3 regions of the Enterobacter cloacae complex sp. 394I7 genome follow, and region 2 is predicted to be linked to each of the others. Evidence: predicted binding sites of a transcription regulator. Region 2 holds the regulator's gene; each other region holds the start of a gene.
The links. The regulator PhoB, encoded in region 2, activates phosphate uptake and scavenging genes when phosphate is short. The targets are predictions, from matches to a motif close to CTGTCATAAAACTGNCNNAT.
Positions count from the first base shown of each region.

Region 1: the regulator PhoB is predicted to act here: its motif matches at 5,120-5,139, upstream of pstS (phosphate ABC transporter substrate-binding protein PstS).
Region 3: the regulator PhoB is predicted to act here: its motif matches at 3,601-3,620, upstream of uvrB (excinuclease ABC subunit UvrB).

Region 1 is NZ_JBXWCR010000005.1:28,524-35,183, reverse strand. It holds gene yieH (6-phosphogluconate phosphatase) at 1-416, shown strand, start outside; gene phoU (phosphate signaling complex protein PhoU) at 501-1,226, opposite strand; gene pstB (phosphate ABC transporter ATP-binding protein PstB) at 1,241-2,014, opposite strand; gene pstA (phosphate ABC transporter permease PstA) at 2,062-2,952, opposite strand; gene pstC (phosphate ABC transporter permease PstC) at 2,952-3,911, opposite strand; gene pstS (phosphate ABC transporter substrate-binding protein PstS) at 3,992-5,032, opposite strand; gene glmS (glutamine--fructose-6-phosphate transaminase (isomerizing)) at 5,354-6,660, opposite strand, start outside.
Region 2 is NZ_JBXWCR010000004.1:104,843-111,502, reverse strand. It holds gene brnQ (branched-chain amino acid transporter carrier protein BrnQ) at 1-730, opposite strand, end outside; gene phoR (phosphate regulon sensor histidine kinase PhoR) at 1,140-2,435, opposite strand; gene phoB (phosphate response regulator transcription factor PhoB) at 2,457-3,146, opposite strand; gene sbcD (exonuclease subunit SbcD) at 3,334-4,539, shown strand; gene sbcC (exonuclease subunit SbcC) at 4,536-6,660, shown strand, end outside.
Region 3 is NZ_JBXWCR010000001.1:279,803-286,462, forward strand. It holds gene bioF (8-amino-7-oxononanoate synthase) at 1-981, shown strand, start outside; gene bioC (malonyl-ACP O-methyltransferase BioC) at 965-1,720, shown strand; gene bioD (dethiobiotin synthase) at 1,713-2,414, shown strand; gene AC2FAP_RS01355 (ABC transporter ATP-binding protein) at 2,377-3,099, opposite strand; gene uvrB (excinuclease ABC subunit UvrB) at 3,852-5,867, shown strand; gene yvcK (uridine diphosphate-N-acetylglucosamine-binding protein YvcK) at 5,954-6,660, opposite strand, start outside.

The DNA.
Region 1 (6,660 bases), on a different contig from region 2:
ACTCCGAGCTGGAAGTCATTGCCGGGGCGAATGCGCTTCTGGATGCGATGACGGTGCCCATCTGCGTGGTCTCGAACGGTCCGGTCAGCAAAATGCAGCACTCGCTGGGTAAGCTTGAAATGTTGCACCACTTCCCGGAAAAACTGTTCAGCGGCTACGATATCCAGCGCTGGAAGCCAGACCCGGCGTTGATGTTCCATGCAGCAAAAGCGATGAACGTTAACGTGGCGAACTGCATTCTGGTGGATGACTCTTCTGCGGGAGCGCAGTCGGGGATTGATGCGGGTATGGAGGTGTTTTACTTCTGCGCCGATCCGCACAACAAACCGATCGATCATCCAAAAGTGACGACCTTCACCGATCTGGCGCAGCTGCCAGAATTGTGGAAGGCTCGCGGGTGGAATATTACTCGCTAAAAAAAGCCGGATAGCGCTGACGCTTATCCGGCCTATAAGGCTCGCAGGCCCGGTAAGCTCAGCAGCACCGGGCATGTTAGCGCATCACTCTTTCGGATCTTTACCCGCCAGCAGCTTGTCCAGCTCATCGCCGCCAACGTGACGGAAATCCTGTCCTTTCACGAAGTAGAAGATGTATTCGCAAATGTTCTGGCAACGGTCACCGATACGCTCGATTGAGCGCGCGCAGAACAGCGCGGTCAGGACGCTTGGGATCGTACGGGAGTCTTCCATCATGTAGGTCATCAGCTGACGCACGATGCCTTCATACTCCTGGTCGACCTTTTTGTCTTCACGGTAGATACGTACCGCTTCGTCCAGATCCATACGCGCAAAGGCATCCAGTACGTCATGCAGCATCTGCACGGTATGACGACCCAGCGACTCGAGGCTCACCAGCAGTGGCTGGTGCTGCTGAGAGAATTTCTCCAGCGCGGTGCGGCAGATTTTATCTGCAACGTCACCAATACGCTCCAGCTCGGCGATGGTTTTGATGATCGCCATAACCAGACGCAGGTCGCTCGCCGTTGGCTGACGCTTGGCGATAATACGCACGCAGGCTTCATCAATGGCGACTTCCATCATATTGACGTTTTTATCACCTTCGATAACGCGCTTTGCCAGCTCGCTGTCCTGGTTGTGCATCGCGGTAATGGCATCGGAAAGCTGCTGCTCAACCATGCCACCCATGGTCATCACCTGAGTGCGAATACTTTCCAGCTCTGCGTTGAACTGGCCTGAAATGTGTTTGTTAAGATTGAGATTGTCCATAGCGCGCTCCTGAATCAACCGTAACGACCGGTGATATAGTCTTCTGTTTGCTTTTTAGCGGGCTTGGTGAACAGATCGTCCGTATTACTGAACTCAATCAACTCGCCCAGGTACATAAACGCCGTGTAATCGGAACAACGCGCAGCCTGCTGCATGTTGTGGGTCACGATAACCACGGTGTAATCCTGCTTCAGCTCGGTGATCAACTCTTCAATACGGCCGGTTGAGATCGGGTCCAGAGCTGAACACGGCTCATCCAGCAACAACACTTCCGGGCGAATGGCGATACCACGCGCAATGCACAGACGCTGCTGCTGACCACCGGAGAGAGAGTAACCGCTCTGGTGCAACTTATCTTTGGTTTCGTTCCATAATGCGGCCTTGGTCAAAGCCCACTGAACGCGCTCATCCATATCCGTACGGGAGAGCTTTTCAAACAGACGTACGCCAAAGGCAATGTTGTCGTAGATGGACATCGGGAACGGCGTCGGTTTCTGGAACACCATCCCGACTTTTGCACGCAGCAGGGCGATATCCTGGCTGTTGGTCAGAATGTTATCGCCGTCCAGGATGATTTCACCTTCGGCACGCTGCTCCGGATAGAGCGAATACATTTTGTTAAAGGTACGCAGCAGCGTGGATTTACCACAGCCAGACGGACCGATAAATGCCGTGACCTGGTTCCTGGCGATATCCAGGTTGATGTTCTTCAGGGCATGGAATTTGCCGTAGTAGAAGTTCAAATCACGAACCTGAATCTTACCCGGGGCAGTATCAACCATACTCATTGACTCATTTCCTCATTCGGCGCCGCGATCTGCCGCGCCGTAAAAATTTAACCGTGTTTCTGCTTCGCGAAAATGACGCGCGCCAGAATGTTCAGCAACAGTACGCAAAGGGTAATGATCAGCACCCCGGCCCAGGCCAGCTGCTGCCATTCCGCGAATGGGCTCATCGCAAATTTAAAAATCGTCACCGGCAGGTTGGCGATCGGCTGCATCATGTCCGTACTCCAGAACTGGTTGGAGAGGGCAGTAAACAGCAGCGGCGCCGTTTCGCCTGCAATACGGGCAATGGCCAGCAGGATACCGGTCATGATCCCCGATACGGAGGCTTTCAGCGTAATCGCGGAGATCATTTTCCACTTCGGCGTGCCCAGCGCGTAAGCCGCTTCACGCAGGCTATCCGGCACCAGTTTCAGCATGTTCTCGGTGGTACGAATGACGATAGGTACCTGCAGCAGCGCCAGCGCAATCACGCCGGCCCAGCCGGAGAAGTGTTCCATCTGCGCCACCACAATGGTGTAAACAAACAGACCGACCACGATAGACGGCGCAGACAGCAGGATGTCGTTAATGAAACGAATCACCTCTGCCAGCCAGGATTTACGCCCGTACTCCGCCAGATAAATCCCCGCCATAATGCCAAGCGGTGTACCAACTACCGTCGCCCAGAGGATCAGCAAACCGCTGCCCGCCAGGGCATTCGCCAGGCCGCCGCCCGCCGTATTTGGCGGCGGCGTCATCTCGGTGAACAGTGACAGCGACATCCCGTCGATGCCGCGCACAACGGTCGAGAACAGGATCCAGACCAGCCAGAACAGACCGAACGCCATCGTTGCCATTGAGAGCGTCAACGCAACGCGGTTTTTGAAACGACGCTTCGCCTGCATTTTGCGACGGGATTCCGCCAGTGCAGTGGTGCTTTGCATTTCGAGAGTTGCCATTAGCGTGCCCCCTCATTTTTTGCGAGACGCAGGATCATCAGCTTGGAGATCGCCAGCACAATGAAGGTAATCACAAATAGGATCAGGCCCAGTTCCATCAGCGCCGCGACGTGCAGCCCGGATTCCGCTTCGGCAAATTCATTCGCCAGTGCGGAAGTAATACTGTTGCCCGGCATGTAGAGGGAGGCGCTGTCGAGCTGGTAGGTGTTACCGATAATAAAGGTCACCGCCATGGTTTCACCCAAAGCACGGCCTAACCCCAGCATGACGCCGCCAATCACCCCATTTTTGGTGAACGGAAGGACGATGCGCCAGATAACTTCCCAGGTGGTGCAGCCGATGCCGTAGGCCGACTCTTTCATCATCACCGGGGTTTGTTCGAAGACATCGCGCATTACCGCCGCAATGTACGGAATAATCATAATGGCGAGGATCACCCCCGCAGCCAGAATACCGATACCGAAAGCCGGGCCAGAGAACAGGGTGCCGACAAACGGAATGGCAGAGAGAACATTACCCACCGGTTCCTGGAAGTACGTTGCGAACAGGGGAGCAAAGATAAACAGGCCCCACATGCCGTACACGATACTTGGAATAGCGGCCAGCAGTTCAATGGCGATACCCAGTGGACGACGCAACCAGCCCGGCGCCAGTTCCGTCAGGAACAGGGCAATACCAAAGCTCACCGGCACCGCAATCAGCAGGGCGATAAACGACGTCACCAGCGTGCCGTAAATCGGCACCAGCGCACCGTAGATATCGTTCGGCGCATCCCACTCTTTGGTCCACAGGAAGGAGAAACCGAATTTCTGGATGCTCGGCCAGGAGGAGAAAATCAGGGACACGATAATGCCGCCCAGCAGCAATAGCACAATCAGCGCAGCCAGTTTGACCAGCGCGCTGAAAATCATGTCACCTTTTTTACCCGGAGGGTTAAATGCAGGCTTTGTTGCAGCCATAAATCACTCTTCTGTTAAACGCGTTTACGAAATCGGCGGGTAGCGCGAGCGCCACCCGCCATTTTCGTCAGAATACTAAATTAATACAATGCTTTACCGCTGCTGTCTTTCACGTTGGTTTTCCATGCAGCGCGAATCTGCTCAACCACGTTGTCCGGCAGGGTGGCGTAATCCAGCGCGTTAGCCTGTTTGCCGCCGTTTTTGTACGCCCAGTCGAAGAACTTCAACACTTCAGCGCCCTGCTCAGGTTTCTTCTGCTCTTTGTGAACCAGAATGAAGGTGGTAGAGGTGATTGGCCACGCACCATCGCCTTTCTGGTTAGTCAGATCCTGAGCGAAGGATTTGCTCCAGTCAGCGCCTTTTGCAGCGTTAGCAAAGTTCTCTTCAGTCGGGCTGACTGGCTTGCCATCGGCAGAAACCAGTTTGGTGTAAGACAGGTTGTTCTGCTTAGCGTACGCATACTCTACATAGCCGATAGAACCAGGCAGACGCTGTACGAACGCGGCGATACCGTCGTTGCCTTTACCACCCAGACCGGTTGGCCAGTTAACGGTAGAGCCGGAACCGACTTTAGATTTCCACTCTTCGTTCACTTTCGCCAGGTAGCTGGTGAAAACGAAAGAGGTACCGGAACCATCTGCACGACGAACCACTGCGATGTTCTGCGAAGGCAGTTTGACACCCGGGTTCAGTTTGGTGATGGCTTCGTCATCCCATTTTTTGATTTTACCGAGGTAGATGTCACCCAGGGTTTTGCCGTCCAGGACCAGCTCGCCTGATTTCAGGCCTGGAATGTTAACGGCCAGCACAACACCACCGATAACGGTCGGGAACTGGAACAGGCCTTCCTGCGCCAGTTTGTCATCAGACAGTGGAGCGTCTGATGCGCCGAAATCAACGGTATTCGCGGTAATTTGTTTTACGCCACCGGAGGAGCCGATACCCTGATAGTTAACCTTGTTACCGGTTTCTTTCTGGTAGGTATCCGCCCATTTGGCATACACCGGCGCAGGGAAGGTTGCACCAGCGCCAGTCAGGCTTGCTTCTGCAAATACAGAGAACGCGCTCAGAGATAAGGTCGCGGCGACAACAGTTGCGACAGTGGTACGCATAACTTTCATAATGTCTCCTGCAAGATTTTCGTAAATCGTTGTTTAGTGGCTACGATGAGCAAAATAGGACAAACAGGTGACAGATAAATGTACGAATTATGACAGTTTTATGACAATGAAAATTTAGCTTAAATATCAGTAAAAATTCATTTAATTATCATCTAGTTAACCACTTACATGACAGCAAGTTTTCAGAAATATTTTCTTTATGTGACACTGAAAAAAGTAGCTGAAGATGACAGATTGTCATAAATAAAAATGCGGATGGGTTGATTAAAAACAAACCAGGAAGGGTAAAAAAGCTCCACCCGAAGGTGGAGCCTGAGGGGATTATTCTACGGTGACCGATTTCGCCAGGTTACGTGGCTGGTCAACGTCAGTGCCTTTGATCAGCGCGACGTGATAGGCCAGCAACTGCAGCGGAACGGTGTAGAAGATAGGGGCAATCACCTCTTCCACATGCGGCATCTCGATGATGTGCATATTGTCGCTGCTCGCAAAGCCGGCGTCTTTATCGGCGAAGACGTACAGTACACCACCGCGGGCGCGGACTTCTTCGATATTGGACTTCAGTTTTTCCAGCAGTTCGTTGTTAGGTGCCACAACGATGACCGGCATGTCTGCGTCAATCAGCGCCAGCGGGCCGTGTTTCAGCTCGCCTGCTGCGTAAGCTTCCGCGTGGATGTAGGAGATCTCTTTCAGCTTCAACGCGCCTTCCAGCGCAATTGGATACTGATCGCCGCGGCCGAGGAACAGGGCGTGATGTTTGTCAGAGAAATCTTCCGCCAGCGCTTCAATGCGTTTGTCCTGAGACAGCATCTGCTCAATACGGCTTGGCAGCGCCTGCAGGCCATGAACGATGTCATGCTCAACAGACGCATCCTGACCTTTCAGACGCGCCAGTTTCGCCACCAGCATCAGCAGAACGGTCAGCTGAGTGGTAAACGCTTTGGTGGAGGCCACGCCGATTTCCGTACCCGCGTTGGTCATCAGCGCCAGATCGGATTCACGAACCAGCGAAGAACCCGGCACGTTACAGATGGCCAGAGAGCCCAGATAACCCAGCTCTTTAGAGAGACGCAGCGCCGCCAGGGTGTCCGCCGTTTCGCCAGACTGGGAAAGGGTGATCATCAGGCTATTACGACGCACCGCGGATTTGCGGTAGCGGAATTCTGAAGCGATTTCCACGTCACACGGAACACCGGCCAGGGATTCAAACCAGTAGCGTGAGACCATACCGGAGTTGTAGGAGGTACCGCAGGCCACGATCTGAATATGCTCAACCTTACCGAGCAGCTCATTGGCGTTGGCACCCAGTTCGCTCAGGTCCACCTCGCCGTGGCTGATGCGCCCGGTCAGGGTGTTTTTGATAGCGTTCGGCTGCTCGTAAATTTCTTTCTGCATGTAGTGACGGTAAGCGCCTTTGTCGCCTGCGTCGTACTGCAGATTGGATTCGATCTCCGGGCGTTTCACCTGCTCGCCTTTGGTATCGAATACCGTCACGCTGCGACGCGTCACTTCCGCGATATCACCCTCTTCCAGGAAGATAAAGCGACGGGTAACCGGCAGAAGTGCCAGCTGGTCAGAGGCGATAAAGTTCTCGCCCATGCCCAGACCGATAACCATTGGGCTACCGG
Region 2 (6,660 bases):
GGTACAGCAGCGTCAGCCCCACACCGGCCATCAGGCCAGCCCAGATGGTGTAGCGAGTCAGCAGACGCGCTTCCGTCACGCCGCGGGAACGTGCGGCATTCACGATAACAATACCAAACACCATTGCGCCCAGCGTATCCATCGTCAGGTAGCCGTTCACAAAGCCGTTGGAGAACGCGGCGTTTTTATAGGCGTCCATCGCATCGCTAATCGGGCCTGCGGGCCAGACGATGGCCGCAACCGCCAGCACAATCAGCGCCACGATTTTCAGCGGAGCCAGGAAGTTACCCACGGTATCCAGCAGCTTGCCCGGATAGAGGGAAACCAGAATCACAATCGCGAAGTAGATCAGGCTGTAGATAAACAGCGGCATCGCGCCATCGCCAGTGAGCGGGGCAATCCCCACTTCGAAGGATACGGTCGCGGTACGCGGGGTCGCAAACAGCGGGCCAACGGCCAGATAGCAGACGGTCGCCAGCAGAATGCCGGCCACTTTGCCAATCGGGGTGCTGAGGCTATCAACGCCACCACCGACTTTCGCCAGCGCGACGACGGTCAGTACCGGCAGACCCACAGCAGTAATCAGGAAACCAAACGCAGCGGTCCAGACGTGTTCACCCGCCTGTAAGCCAACCATTGGAGGGAAAATGATGTTGCCTGCGCCAACGAACAGCGCAAATGTCATAAAGCCCAGCGCGATGATGTCACGCGATTTTAAGTGATGGGTCATAAAACCTTACTGCCTGTGGATGTGGTGTTGAAAACATTGAGATTTTCGCTATCCCTGACGGGACGATACAGCGGAAAATTTGCTCAATTTCAGCGGGATATGCTCCCGTCCTGGCGTGGAGAAGAATAGTTTTTCGATTTACCACGCAAATACAGTCGGTATGACAGTATCTGGGGCGCAATTTAAACGCTTATAACGTTTAAAGGCAAGATGGGATCGTGAAACCAGAACAATATGCCAGCATCAAAAATCAGACCAGCACAATACGCTAATTATAAGAAAAACCCATGGCTAATCATGCGAACAAAAAACAGCCAGCCGTATAATATTCAGCCGCGTTTCGCTTGACTGCAAAGCAAACGGGCCAGCAAACGCTGGCCCGTGGAAAGGTAAACTGACACGCCTGTCGTCAGGCGATCTTTTTGGCAATTAATCGTTCCGGGATAACGAAACTGAAGCGGGTTCCCTTACCCAGCGTGCTTTGAATATCGAGACGGCTTTCATGATGATTCACCGCGTGTTTCACAATAGCCAGCCCCAGACCGCTGCCGCCGGTCTGCCGTGAGCGCGCTTTATCCACCCGGTAGAAGCGCTCGGTCAGACGCGGGATGTGTTCAGGTGCGATCCCCGGCCCGTTATCCTCTACGCTGAACTCAGCGCCCGTTGGCGTGTGCTGCCAGCGCACCACGATATCCGTCCCCGCTGGCGTATGATTCACCGCGTTATACACCAGATTGGAAATGGCGCTGCGCAGCTCATCTTCGCTGCCAAGCACCTTGAGCGTGTTGTCGACCTCGAAGGTCAGCTGATGCATTTTATGGCTTAACGTCTGCGCTTCGCGCTCCACCACCCGCAGCATCATCGGCACATCAATGGTGTCATTCAATGCCAGCGAGGGGGCGGCCTCAATTTTCGAGAGCGTCAGCAGCTGTTTCACCAGCCCTTCCATACGGTGCGTTTGTTCACGCATCGTATGCAACGCCTTCTCGCGCGGCGCGCCTTCCAGCGTTTGCTCCTGCATCATCTCCAGGTACCCCTGAAGCACCGTCAGCGGAGTGCGTAATTCGTGGCTGACGTTGGCAAAGAAGTTGCGTCGCGCCCCTTCCAGCTGGTGCATCTGGGTGACATCACGGGCAACCATCAGCCACTGCTGATCGCTGTAAGGCATCACTCGGATTTCCAGATGGCGCCCATTGTTGAGCTTCAGGTTGTGGGGGCGGGTAAAATCACGCTTTTTCAGGTACAGCGTGAACTCGGGATAACGCAGAAGATTGAGGATGTTCTGGCCATTATCGTCCGGCCAGCGCAGGCCCAGCAGCTGTTGCGCGAGGCCGTTACACCAGAAGATCGTCCCTTCTTCGGTCGTCAGTATTACAGCATCCGGCAGCGACTCAGCGCCGCTACGGAAGCGTTTGATCAGGCTTCCCAGCTCCCGGCGCCGCTTTTTGTTACGCATCTGCATCTGGTGCAGACCGTACAGCAGCGGCTCCCAGCTTCCGCTTCCCGGCGGAGGCGTCATACTTCGGTCAACCCATAGCCACCAAGAGAGGCGCAGCAGGTTCCAGAAATGCCAGATCAGAAGCCCGGTAACCGACGCCAGCAGAAACCACGGCAAATATCCAAGAAAGGCCCCCAGAATGAAGGCCGGAATACAGCATAAGATCAGTTCAAAGACGAGCCTTTTCCATGACAGACGTTCCAGCACGCGTCACACTCCTGTCATTGTTCAGAAACGGGTTGAAAAACGATAACCCGTGCCGCGGACCGTCTGCACCATGCGATCGTGGCCGCTCAGTTCCAGCGCTTTTCGCAGGCGGCGGATATGTACGTCAACCGTCCGGTCTTCGACATACACGTTAGTTCCCCAGACGTTATTCAGCAACTGTTCGCGGCTGTATACGCGCTCCGGGTGAGTCATAAAGAAATGCAGAAGTTTAAATTCGGTAGGCCCCATATCGAGGGGATTTTCACCGGTCATGACGCGGTGTGAGGTAGGGTCAAGGCTCAGTCCCTGCATCTCAATCACCTCTTCCACCGCCATCGGTGAAATGCGGCGCATCACGGCTTTAATGCGGGCAACCAGCTCTTTCGGTGAGAACGGTTTGGTAATGTAATCGTCCGCCCCCGTTTCCAGACCGCGTACGCGATCCTCTTCTTCACCGCGCGCCGTGAGCATCACAACCGGTATGTCGCGGGTTAGCGCTTCACGTTTCAGGTGTTTGATAAACTGCAGCCCGGAGCCGCCAGGCAACATCCAGTCGAGCAGAATCAGATCGGGCCAGGGTTCATTCAGCTGGTTCACCGCGCTGTCATAATCTTCCGCCTCAACCGGCTGGAAGCCATTTTGCTCGAGCACGAAGCACACCATTTCACGAATCGGAGCTTCATCTTCTACGACCAGAATACGTCTCGCCATACTTTGCCCTGTTTTATCTTATTTAAGTTACAAGTTTGTAATGCGGCGTCATTATGCGTCAGATTTATGACAGATTTATGAAAAACAGTACCACTATAAAGGGCAAACTGTTGTTTTATTACAGCGGTTATTTTCTGTTCCCTGACAGTTTATAATCCTGCTTTCTCTTTTTCGCCACGGATCAGCAATGCGCATACTACACACCTCTGACTGGCATCTGGGTCAAAATTTTTACAGCAAAAGCCGGGCGGCTGAACACGAAGCGTTCCTGAACTGGCTGCTGGATACGGCCCGCTCTCATGAGGTGGACGCCATTATTGTGGCGGGCGACATCTTCGATACCGGCTCGCCCCCCAGCTATGCGCGCGAGTTATATAACCGTTTTGTCGTCAATCTGCAGCAAACGGGCTGTCATCTGGTGATTGTTGCCGGCAACCATGATTCCGTCGCAACGTTAAATGAATCCCGCGATATTCTGGCGTTTCTCAATACTACCGTGGTGGCCAGCGCAGGACATGCGCCGCAGCTCCTGAAAAAGCGCGACGGGACGCCGGGTGCGGTACTGTGTCCGATCCCATTTTTACGCCCGCGCGATATTGTCCAAAGCCAGGCGGGGCTTTCCGGCGCTGAAAAACAGCAGCATTTGCTGCAGGCTATCACCGACTATTACCACCAGCAGCATGCCCAGGCCTGCGCCCTTCGCGGTGACCAGGCGATTCCGGTGATTGCCACCGGGCACCTCACCACCGTTGGGGCCAGCAAAAGCGACGCGGTGCGTGACATTTATATTGGCACGCTGGATGCTTTCCCGGCACAAAACTTCCCGCCCGCGGATTATATTGCCCTCGGGCATATCCACCGGGCGCAGGTTATCGGCGGCTGCGAGCACATTCGCTACTGCGGCTCGCCCATCTCGCTGAGTTTTGATGAGACCGGCAAAGCCAAAAGTGTCCATCTGGTCAGCTTTAGCGACGGCAAGCTCAGCGCCGTTGACACGCTGGAAGTGCCCGTCACCCAGCCGCTGGCGGTGCTGAAAGGCGATCTGGACGCCATCACCGCCCAGCTTGAACAGTGGCGCGGCGTGGAACAAAACCCGCCGGTCTGGCTGGATATTGAGATCGCCAGCGCCGACTACCTGCATGATGTGCAGCGTAAAATTCAGGTACTCACGGAAGACCTGCCGGTAGAGGTGCTGCTGGTGCGCCGCAGCCGCGAGCAGCGCGAGAAAATTCTGCTCGGCGCTCAGCGCGAAACGCTCAGCGAGCTCAGGGTGGAAGAGGTCTTTGAACGCCGGCTCTCCCACGAGGAGATTGACGACGCGAAACGCGCACGGCTGAACGAGCTGTTTTCGCACACCCTGCATGCCCTGAACGATGAGGAAGAAAACGCATGAAAATCCTCAGCCTGCGTCTGAAAAACCTCAACTCACTGAAGGGTGAGTGGAAAATCGATTTTACCGCGGAGCCGTTTGCCAGCAACGGACTGTTTGCGATTACCGGGGCTACCGGCGCAGGGAAAACGACCCTGCTCGACGCCATTTGTCTGGCGCTGTATCACGAAACGCCGCGCCTGCAGAAAGTCTCCCAGGCACAAAACGATTTGATGACGCGCGACACGGCCGAATGCCTTGCTGAAGTTGAGTTTGAAGTCAAAGGTATTGCCTATCGCGCTTTCTGGAGTCAGAACCGCGCGCGAAATCAGCCCGACGGTAATCTTCAGGCCCCACGCGTCGAGCTGGCACGCTGTGAGGACGGTAAAATTCTGGCCGACAAAGTGTCGGATAAACTGGAACAAACGGCCGCCCTCACCGGGCTGGATTATGGCCGTTTTACCCGCTCAATGCTGCTCTCTCAGGGGCAATTTGCCGCCTTCCTCAATGCCAGACCTTCCGACCGCGCCGAACTGCTGGAAGAACTGACCGGAACCGAGATCTACGGTCAGATTTCCGCCATGGTGTTTGAGAAACACAAAGCCGCACGTAACGCCCTTGAGGTGTATGAAGCACAGGCTGCAGGCGTCGTGTTGTTGAGTGAAGAACAACAGCAGCAGTTACAGCAAAGTTTGCAGGCACTTACTGACGAAGAAAAAACGCTGCTGGCGCAACAGCAGAATCAACAGAAAGATTTTCAGTGGCTTACGCGCAATGACGAGCTTATACGTGAGCAGCAGCGCGTTGCCACCTTGCAGCAACAGGCGCAACAGGCACTGACCGAGGCTGCGCCCGAGCTGGCAACGCTCCAGCTTGCTCACCCCGCCGCCCAGCTGCGTCCACTGTGGGACAGCCAGCAAGAGCAAACCACCCGGCTGGGGCAAACGAAGCAGCGCATTGTTGAAGTAAATGCTCGCTTACAAGCAAAAACCGCGCTGCGCTCGCGTATCCGTAATACGGCCCAGCGTAGCCATGCACAACTGCAGACCGACCTTACGGCGCTGGCACAGTGGCTGGCAGAGCACGAGCGGTATCGTCAGTGGGGCCAGGAGATAGCAGGCTGGCGCGCCCATTTTGCACAGCTGAATCGCGATAAACATCAGATCGCCACGCTTTCCACGCGCATTGCTGAATTACGCCAGAAGCTGGCAGAGATGCCGGAAAACGCCCTGACGCTCACGGCTGACGAGGTCAGCGTGGCGATGGAGCAACAGGCTCAGTCACGGACTTTCCGCCAGCGGCTGATGTCGCTTCAGGCCCGTTATCTGCCGCTGCAACAACGTCTGCGCCAGAACGGTGAAAGCCTGCAGAAAGCCCAGGCAGAGCAGGTAAAACTCAATGAAACGCTGACGCTGCGCCGCCAGCAGTACAAAGAGAAAAACCAACATTATCTGGATCTTGAAACGCTCTGCAGACAGGAAGAGAAGATTAAAAGTCTGGAGGCAGAGCGTGCGCAGCTGCAGGCAGGACAGCCCTGCCCGCTGTGCGGCTCAACCTCGCACCCGGCGGTCACTGCCTATCAGGCGCTGGAGCTGAGTGCCAACCAGCAGCGTCGCGACCAGTTAGCCAAAGAGGTCGCTGCGCTTAAAGATGAAGGATTGTTAGTTCTCGGTCAGGTGAATGCCCTGACCCGGCAGATCCAGCGTGAGACAGACGACGCTCAGACGCTCTCTCAGGAGGAGCAAGCGCTCACTAAAGAGTGGCAATCGGTTTGCGCGTCCCTGAATATCACTCTGAATATTCAGGAAGATATTGCCCCGTGGATGAACGAACAAGAGCAGTATGAGCGTCAGCTTTACCAGCTGAGCCAGCGTCTGACGCTGCAGCAACAGCTGAATGAACAGGACGCGCAGGCGCGTCAGTATCAACAGCAGCTGACGGCCACGCGCCAGGCGCTGGAAACAACCCTGCTTACGCTGTCACTCAACGTCCCGGAGGAAGGCACAGAGGCTGCCTGGCTGAACGAACGTGAAACCGAGTTCGCACAGTGGCAGGAAAAACAGACTCAGCATGGCGTCATGCAGGAGCGCATGACGGCTCTGATGCCGCTGCTCGACACCCTGCCCGCCACAAACGACACAGAAA
Region 3 (6,660 bases), on a different contig from region 2:
CGCGCCTGGCAGCAGGGCGCGGAGCGGTTTGGCGTCGGCAGCGGCGGTTCGGGGCATGTCAGCGGCTACACCACGGCGCATCAGGCGCTGGAGGAGGCCCTTGCCGACTGGCTGGGGTATCCGCGTGCGTTGCTGTTCATTTCAGGTTTTGCCGCCAACCAGGCGGTCATCGCCGCGCTAATGGGCAAGGACGACCGCATTGTTGCCGACCGCTTAAGTCACGCCTCGCTGCTGGAAGCGGCAAGTTTAAGCCCTGCGCAGCTCCGCCGCTTTGCCCATAACGATGCGGCTCAGCTTGCTGGCCTGCTCGATAAGCCCTGCACCGGACAGCAACTGGTGGTCACAGAAGGGGTGTTCAGCATGGACGGCGACAGCGCACCGCTGCGTCCGCTGCATGAGACGGCGCAGCGACAAAACGCCTGGCTGCTGGTTGATGATGCGCATGGTATTGGCGTGATGGGTGAGGAAGGGCGCGGTAGCATCCATCAGCAAAACGTGAAGCCGGAACTGCTGGTGGTGACCTTCGGGAAAGGTTTTGGCGTGAGCGGGGCGGCCGTGTTGTGCAGCGAGTCTGTCGCCGACTATCTGCTGCAGTTCGCCCGTCATCTCATATACAGCACCAGTATGCCGCCTGCACAGGCCGTGGCGCTGTCTGCATCACTGGCGGTGATCCGCAGCGCTGAAGGTGCGGAACGACGGGCGCGTCTGGCGGAACATATCCGGCGTTTTCGCCAGGGGTTACGCCATCTCCCGTTCCAGAGCACCGATTCGCAGAGCGCAATCCAGCCGGTGATGGTGGGGGAAAACGGTCTGGCTCTCACGCTGGCGCAGACGCTTCGCGAGCGGGGGATATGGGTGACGGCTATTCGTCCACCAACCGTACCGTCCGGCACTGCCCGACTGCGTCTGACGCTCACGGCGGCGCACGAAGCAGAGGATATCGAAGCACTTCTGGAGGCGCTGCATGACACCCGTGAATAAACAGGCGATCGCGGCGGCATTTGGCCGGGCCGCGCGCAGCTATTCGCAGCACGATGAACTCCAGCGTCAGAGCGCGCAGGGGCTGCTTGCTTTACTCAACGAGACCCGGTTCCCTCAGGTGCTGGACGCCGGGTGTGGGCCGGGTGCCAATAGCCGACACTGGCGTGCGGCCGGCAGCGAGGTGACGGCTATCGATCTGTCGCCCGATATGCTCGAGGAGGCCCGTCAGCAGCAGGCCGCGCACCACTATCTGGTTGCCGATATTGAGTCCATTCCGCTGCCGGATGCGCGGTTTGATCTGGTCTGGAGCCATCTGGCGGTACAGTGGTGCAGTAGTCTCCCGCAGGCATTAAACGAGCTTTATCGCGTGGCGCGCCCGGGTGGATGCGTGGCCTTCACCACGCTGCTGGAAAGCTCTTTACCGGAGCTCAATCAGGCGTGGAAAGCGGTGGATGAACAACCTCACGCTAACCGTTTTTTGCCGCACGAGCAGGTCATCCACGCGCTGGCGGGATGGCGCTATCGCTGTGCTGAGCAGACCATTACGCTGAATTTCGACGATGCCTTCAGCGCCATGCGCTCCCTGAAGGGCATTGGCGCGACCCATCTGCATGCGGGGCGTGAAAAGAAGCCTCTTACCCGCGGCCAGTTGCAGCGTCTGGAGCTGGCGTGGCCGCAGCAGCGGGGGCAGTTCCCGCTCTCATATCAACTTTTTCATGGGATTATTGAACGTGACTGAACGTTATTTTGTCACCGGAACAGATACCGAAGTGGGCAAGACGGTTGCCAGCTCAGCGCTGCTGCAGGCGGCGCGCATGCAGGGAAAAACCACCGCCGGATATAAACCTGTCGCCTCCGGCAGCGAGATGACGGCGCACGGGTTACGCAATACCGACGCGCTGGCGCTCCAGCGCAACAGCACGCTTGAACTTGCCTATTCAGCGGTGAATCCGTACACCTTTGCCGAGCCCACCTCACCGCATATTATCAGCGACGATGAAGGTCGCCCGATTGATTTTGCCGTGCTTTCTGCCGGGTTACGCGCCCTTGAACGCCAGGCTGACTGGGTGCTGGTGGAGGGCGCCGGTGGCTGGTTTACGCCACTTTCGGCGGACCAGACCTTTGCTGACTGGGTGCAAATCGAGCAGCTGCCGGTAATCCTGGTGGTAGGGGTCAAACTCGGCTGTATCAACCATGCGATGCTGACTGCCCAGGCCGTTCAGCAGGCCGGGCTGCGCCTGGCCGGCTGGATAGCCAACGACGTGGTTGCGCCGGGCAGGCGACATCAGGAGTATCTGGCAACGCTGAAGCGGGTGCTTCCTGCGCCGTTTCTTGGGGAGATCCCGTGGCTGGCTGACACTGCCGGGTGCGCTGAAACCGGGCATTACCTCGATCTCAGCGTCTTGCCTCCAGCGACATCCAGTGGGCGATAAGCTCGTCGTCCAGCTCGTTAACGTGGCCCTGGGCCACGTTACGCCCGCGATACAGCATGCAAAAGCGCTCCGCGACCCGGCGGATAAACGACAGCTGCTGCTCAGCTAACAACACCGTCATTCCCAGTTCCCGGTTTAACCGCACCAGCAGCTGGCTCAGCTTCTGAGCGAAGCTGTGGCCCGCGCCATGCATCGGTTCATCCAGAATCAGCATCCGCGGACGGATGACCAGTGCATTGGCCAGCGCCAGCTGATACTGGTCGTCTGGCGAAAGCGTGTTGGCCCGGGTTTGTCGCAGCGCATAGAGTTCCGGAAAGAGGTCGTAAACGTCACTTTTCGCTTCAGGGTCTGGTTTCCCTGTCGCCCGCATGGCGATATGCAGATTTTCATCAATGGTTAACTGGGAGAAAATCCGCCTGTCCTGCGGGACATAGCCTATTCCCGGGCCAGCGAAGGGTTCTGGCGTCTGGCTAAGCAAATCTCGCGGCGGTGCACCGGCTTCGTGCCAGATGATGGTGCCGCTGTCGACAGGCACTTTCCCGGCGATGCAATTCATCAGGGTCGTTTTGCCCATCCCCGGCAGGCCAACAACGCCTGTACACATGCCTTTGGGAAAATCTAAATCCACGTTCCATAGCGTATGTTGGCTTCCGTAAAACTGGTTAACTGCACGCAGACTCAACATCTTTCTCTCCTTAAAAATCTGTGTGGATGAGGCTCATTGTGGGATGTGCAAAACTCCTGCCAGAAACCCTAAATTGATTAAAAAAGAGACTTTTTTAGGAATTTATCCGGGATAAGCGGTGTGTGATTACCCCCCTTTGCACATCCGCGGTGCCGGACGTGATGAGTTGTGGTGCAGGGTTAAAATGGTGGAAATGTGAGCAAGATCGCATCGGTTGGTTATGAATGACACAACTGTTTATCAGCAAAAAATAGCTATAAAAAATTTTTGCTGCCGTTTCGTGGGAAAAGTCGGGAATTTGCTGAGCGGCGGTCTGCACGGGCTGGAAGCAGTTATCCACTATTCCTGTGGATAACCATGTGCATTAGAGTTAGAAAACACGCGATAAGCGAGAGAAGACGCGGGTTACGACCAAATTGGCGCGAAACGCGGCTTTAGAAAATATCGCTTAATATTTAATTGGTTAGATAAAAGCAATTGCCGTAATGAAAGTGTCACCTGTTGCCATAAAACTATCATTACCTGGCTTGACAAATGTTAAAAAAGAAAAAGTTCTGGGGATAACCCGTCCTGACTGGTGTTTTATGTTGTCACGGTCCAAATTTTGACCGCTATCGCGCTAATCACCCTGCCGGTACTCTAAATATCCTGACATGCTACTGGTTTTTCATCCAGTGTTTTTTACTGGCATTCCTGGCAGCAACGAGTAAAATTACTCACCTGCCGCTTATAACGTCATCAGGTTGTCGCCCATGAGTAAACCGTTCAAATTGAATTCTGCATTCCGTCCTTCCGGCGATCAGCCTGAGGCGATCCGACGTCTCGAAGAGGGGCTGGAAGATGGGCTGGCGCACCAGACGCTGCTGGGGGTAACCGGTTCGGGCAAAACGTTTACCATTGCCAACGTTATCGCCGATCTGCAGCGCCCCACGATGGTGCTGGCCCCAAACAAAACCCTGGCCGCTCAGCTTTACGGTGAGATGAAAGAGTTCTTCCCGGATAACGCCGTGGAATATTTTGTCTCCTACTACGATTACTACCAGCCTGAAGCGTATGTCCCGAGCTCTGACACCTTCATTGAGAAAGATGCCTCGGTGAACGAACACATTGAGCAGATGCGTCTGTCGGCGACGAAGGCGCTCCTTGAGCGTCGCGATGTGGTGGTGGTGGCGTCAGTGTCGGCTATCTACGGTCTGGGCGATCCGGATCTCTATCTCAAGATGATGCTGCACCTGACCCAGGGGATGATCATCGATCAGCGCGCTATTTTACGCCGTCTGACAGAGCTGCAGTACACCCGTAACGATCAGGCGTTCCAGCGCGGTACCTTCCGCGTGCGCGGCGAGGTGATTGATATCTTCCCGGCAGAGTCGGACGATATCGCCCTGCGCGTTGAGCTGTTTGACGAAGAAGTTGAACGCCTGTCGCTTTTTGACCCGCTGACCGGCCACGTCGAGTCGGTTGTTCAGCGCTATACCATCTACCCGAAAACGCACTACGTGACGCCACGCGAGCGTATCGTGCAGGCGATGGAAGAGATCAAAGTTGAACTGGCAGACCGCCGTAAGGTGCTTCTGGCGAATAATAAGCTGCTGGAAGAGCAACGCCTGAGCCAGCGCACCCAGTTTGACCTGGAGATGATGAACGAGCTGGGCTACTGCTCCGGTATCGAAAACTACTCACGTTTCCTCTCCGGGCGTGGTCCGGGCGAGCCACCGCCGACGCTGTTTGATTATCTGCCGGCAGACGGTCTGTTGGTGATCGACGAATCTCACGTGACTATCCCGCAAATTGGCGGGATGTATCGCGGTGACCGGGCGCGTAAAGAGACGCTGGTGGAGTATGGTTTCCGTCTGCCATCGGCGCTGGATAACCGTCCCATGAAGTTTGAAGAATTTGAGGCGCTGGCACCGCAAACCATCTACGTCTCGGCTACGCCGGGCAACTACGAGCTCGAAAAATCGGGCGATGAGGTGGTTGACCAGGTGGTGCGTCCGACCGGGCTGCTGGATCCGATTATCGAGGTGCGTCCAGTCGCCACTCAGGTTGACGATCTGCTGTCAGAAATCCGTATCCGCGCGGCCATCAACGAGCGCGTGCTGGTAACGACGTTGACCAAGCGTATGGCGGAAGATCTCACCGAGTATCTTGAGGAGCACGGTGAGCGGGTGCGTTACCTCCACTCGGATATCGATACCGTCGAGCGTATGGAGATCATTCGCGACCTGCGTCTGGGCGAGTTTGACGTGCTGGTGGGTATCAACCTGCTGCGAGAAGGCCTGGATATGCCAGAAGTCTCGCTGGTGGCGATTCTGGATGCCGACAAAGAGGGCTTCCTGCGTTCTGAACGCTCCCTGATCCAGACCATTGGCCGTGCCGCGCGTAACGTTAACGGTAAAGCGATCCTTTACGGTGACAAAATTACCCCGTCAATGGCGAAAGCAATTGGCGAAACGGAGCGTCGTCGTGAGAAACAGCAGCGTTACAACGAAGAGCACGGCATTACGCCGCAGGGCCTGAACAAGAAAGTGGTGGATATTCTGGCGCTGGGCCAGAACATTGCGAAGACCAAAGCGAAAGGGCGCGGGAAAGCGCGTTCAGTGGTTGAGCCGGATACCGTCGAGCTGACGCCAAAAGCGCTGCAGCAGAAAATCCACGAACTGGAAGGGCAGATGATGCAGCATGCGCAGAACCTCGAATTCGAAGAGGCCGCGCAAATCCGCGACCAGCTGCATCAGCTGCGCGATCTGTTTATCGCCGCCTCCTAGGTAAAAGCAAAATGACAGCCGCAGGCTGTCATTTTTTTAGTGTTTGCTCTCTCCCGTGGGAGAGAAGTTGGGTGAGGGCATAATCTCTATCCCAGGTCCTGAATCGCTTTCTCCAGCGCTTCACGCAGCAGGTGACGGTCGTGGCGATATTTGATATCGCTTGCTTCCAGCGGCTCCTGCACCACTACGCGATCGCCAATCCCTGATACATCAACTTTCGGGCCGACCACTACGCCATCGATGATTTTCTTCCCGACGTACTGCTCCATCAGATTCAGTTTGTCCGCCAGCGACAGGCTGGCCGCCGCCGGGCTCAGCTCACGGCCTAAATTGCCGATGTAAACCATGGGGGCGGGCGTTCTGCGCAGGGCCTGTGCCAGCTCTTTGACCAGTAAAATGGGCATCAGGCTGGTGTAAAAACTGCCCGGCCCAATCAAAATCAAATCCGCTTCGCCGATGGCCTCAATGGCTTCACGCGTGGCGGGCACGCTTGGGTAGGTCATCAGCTCTTTTGGCGGCACGGTAAGCTGGTCGATGTTCACTTCGCCATAAACCTCGTGCCCTTCCGCATCGATTGCCATTAAATCGACCGGTTGTTCGGACATTGGGATCAGGAACGCGTCAACCTTGAGCAGGTTTCGGATCAAATTGATGGCTTCCAGCGGGCGCACTGACAGGTGATCCAACGCTTTAAGCATCAAATTTCCAAGGTTATGCCCGGAAAGTTCGCCGTTACCGCCAAAACGGTACTCAAACATCGCCGACGCGACGCTCGGCTCGGTAATTAACTGGT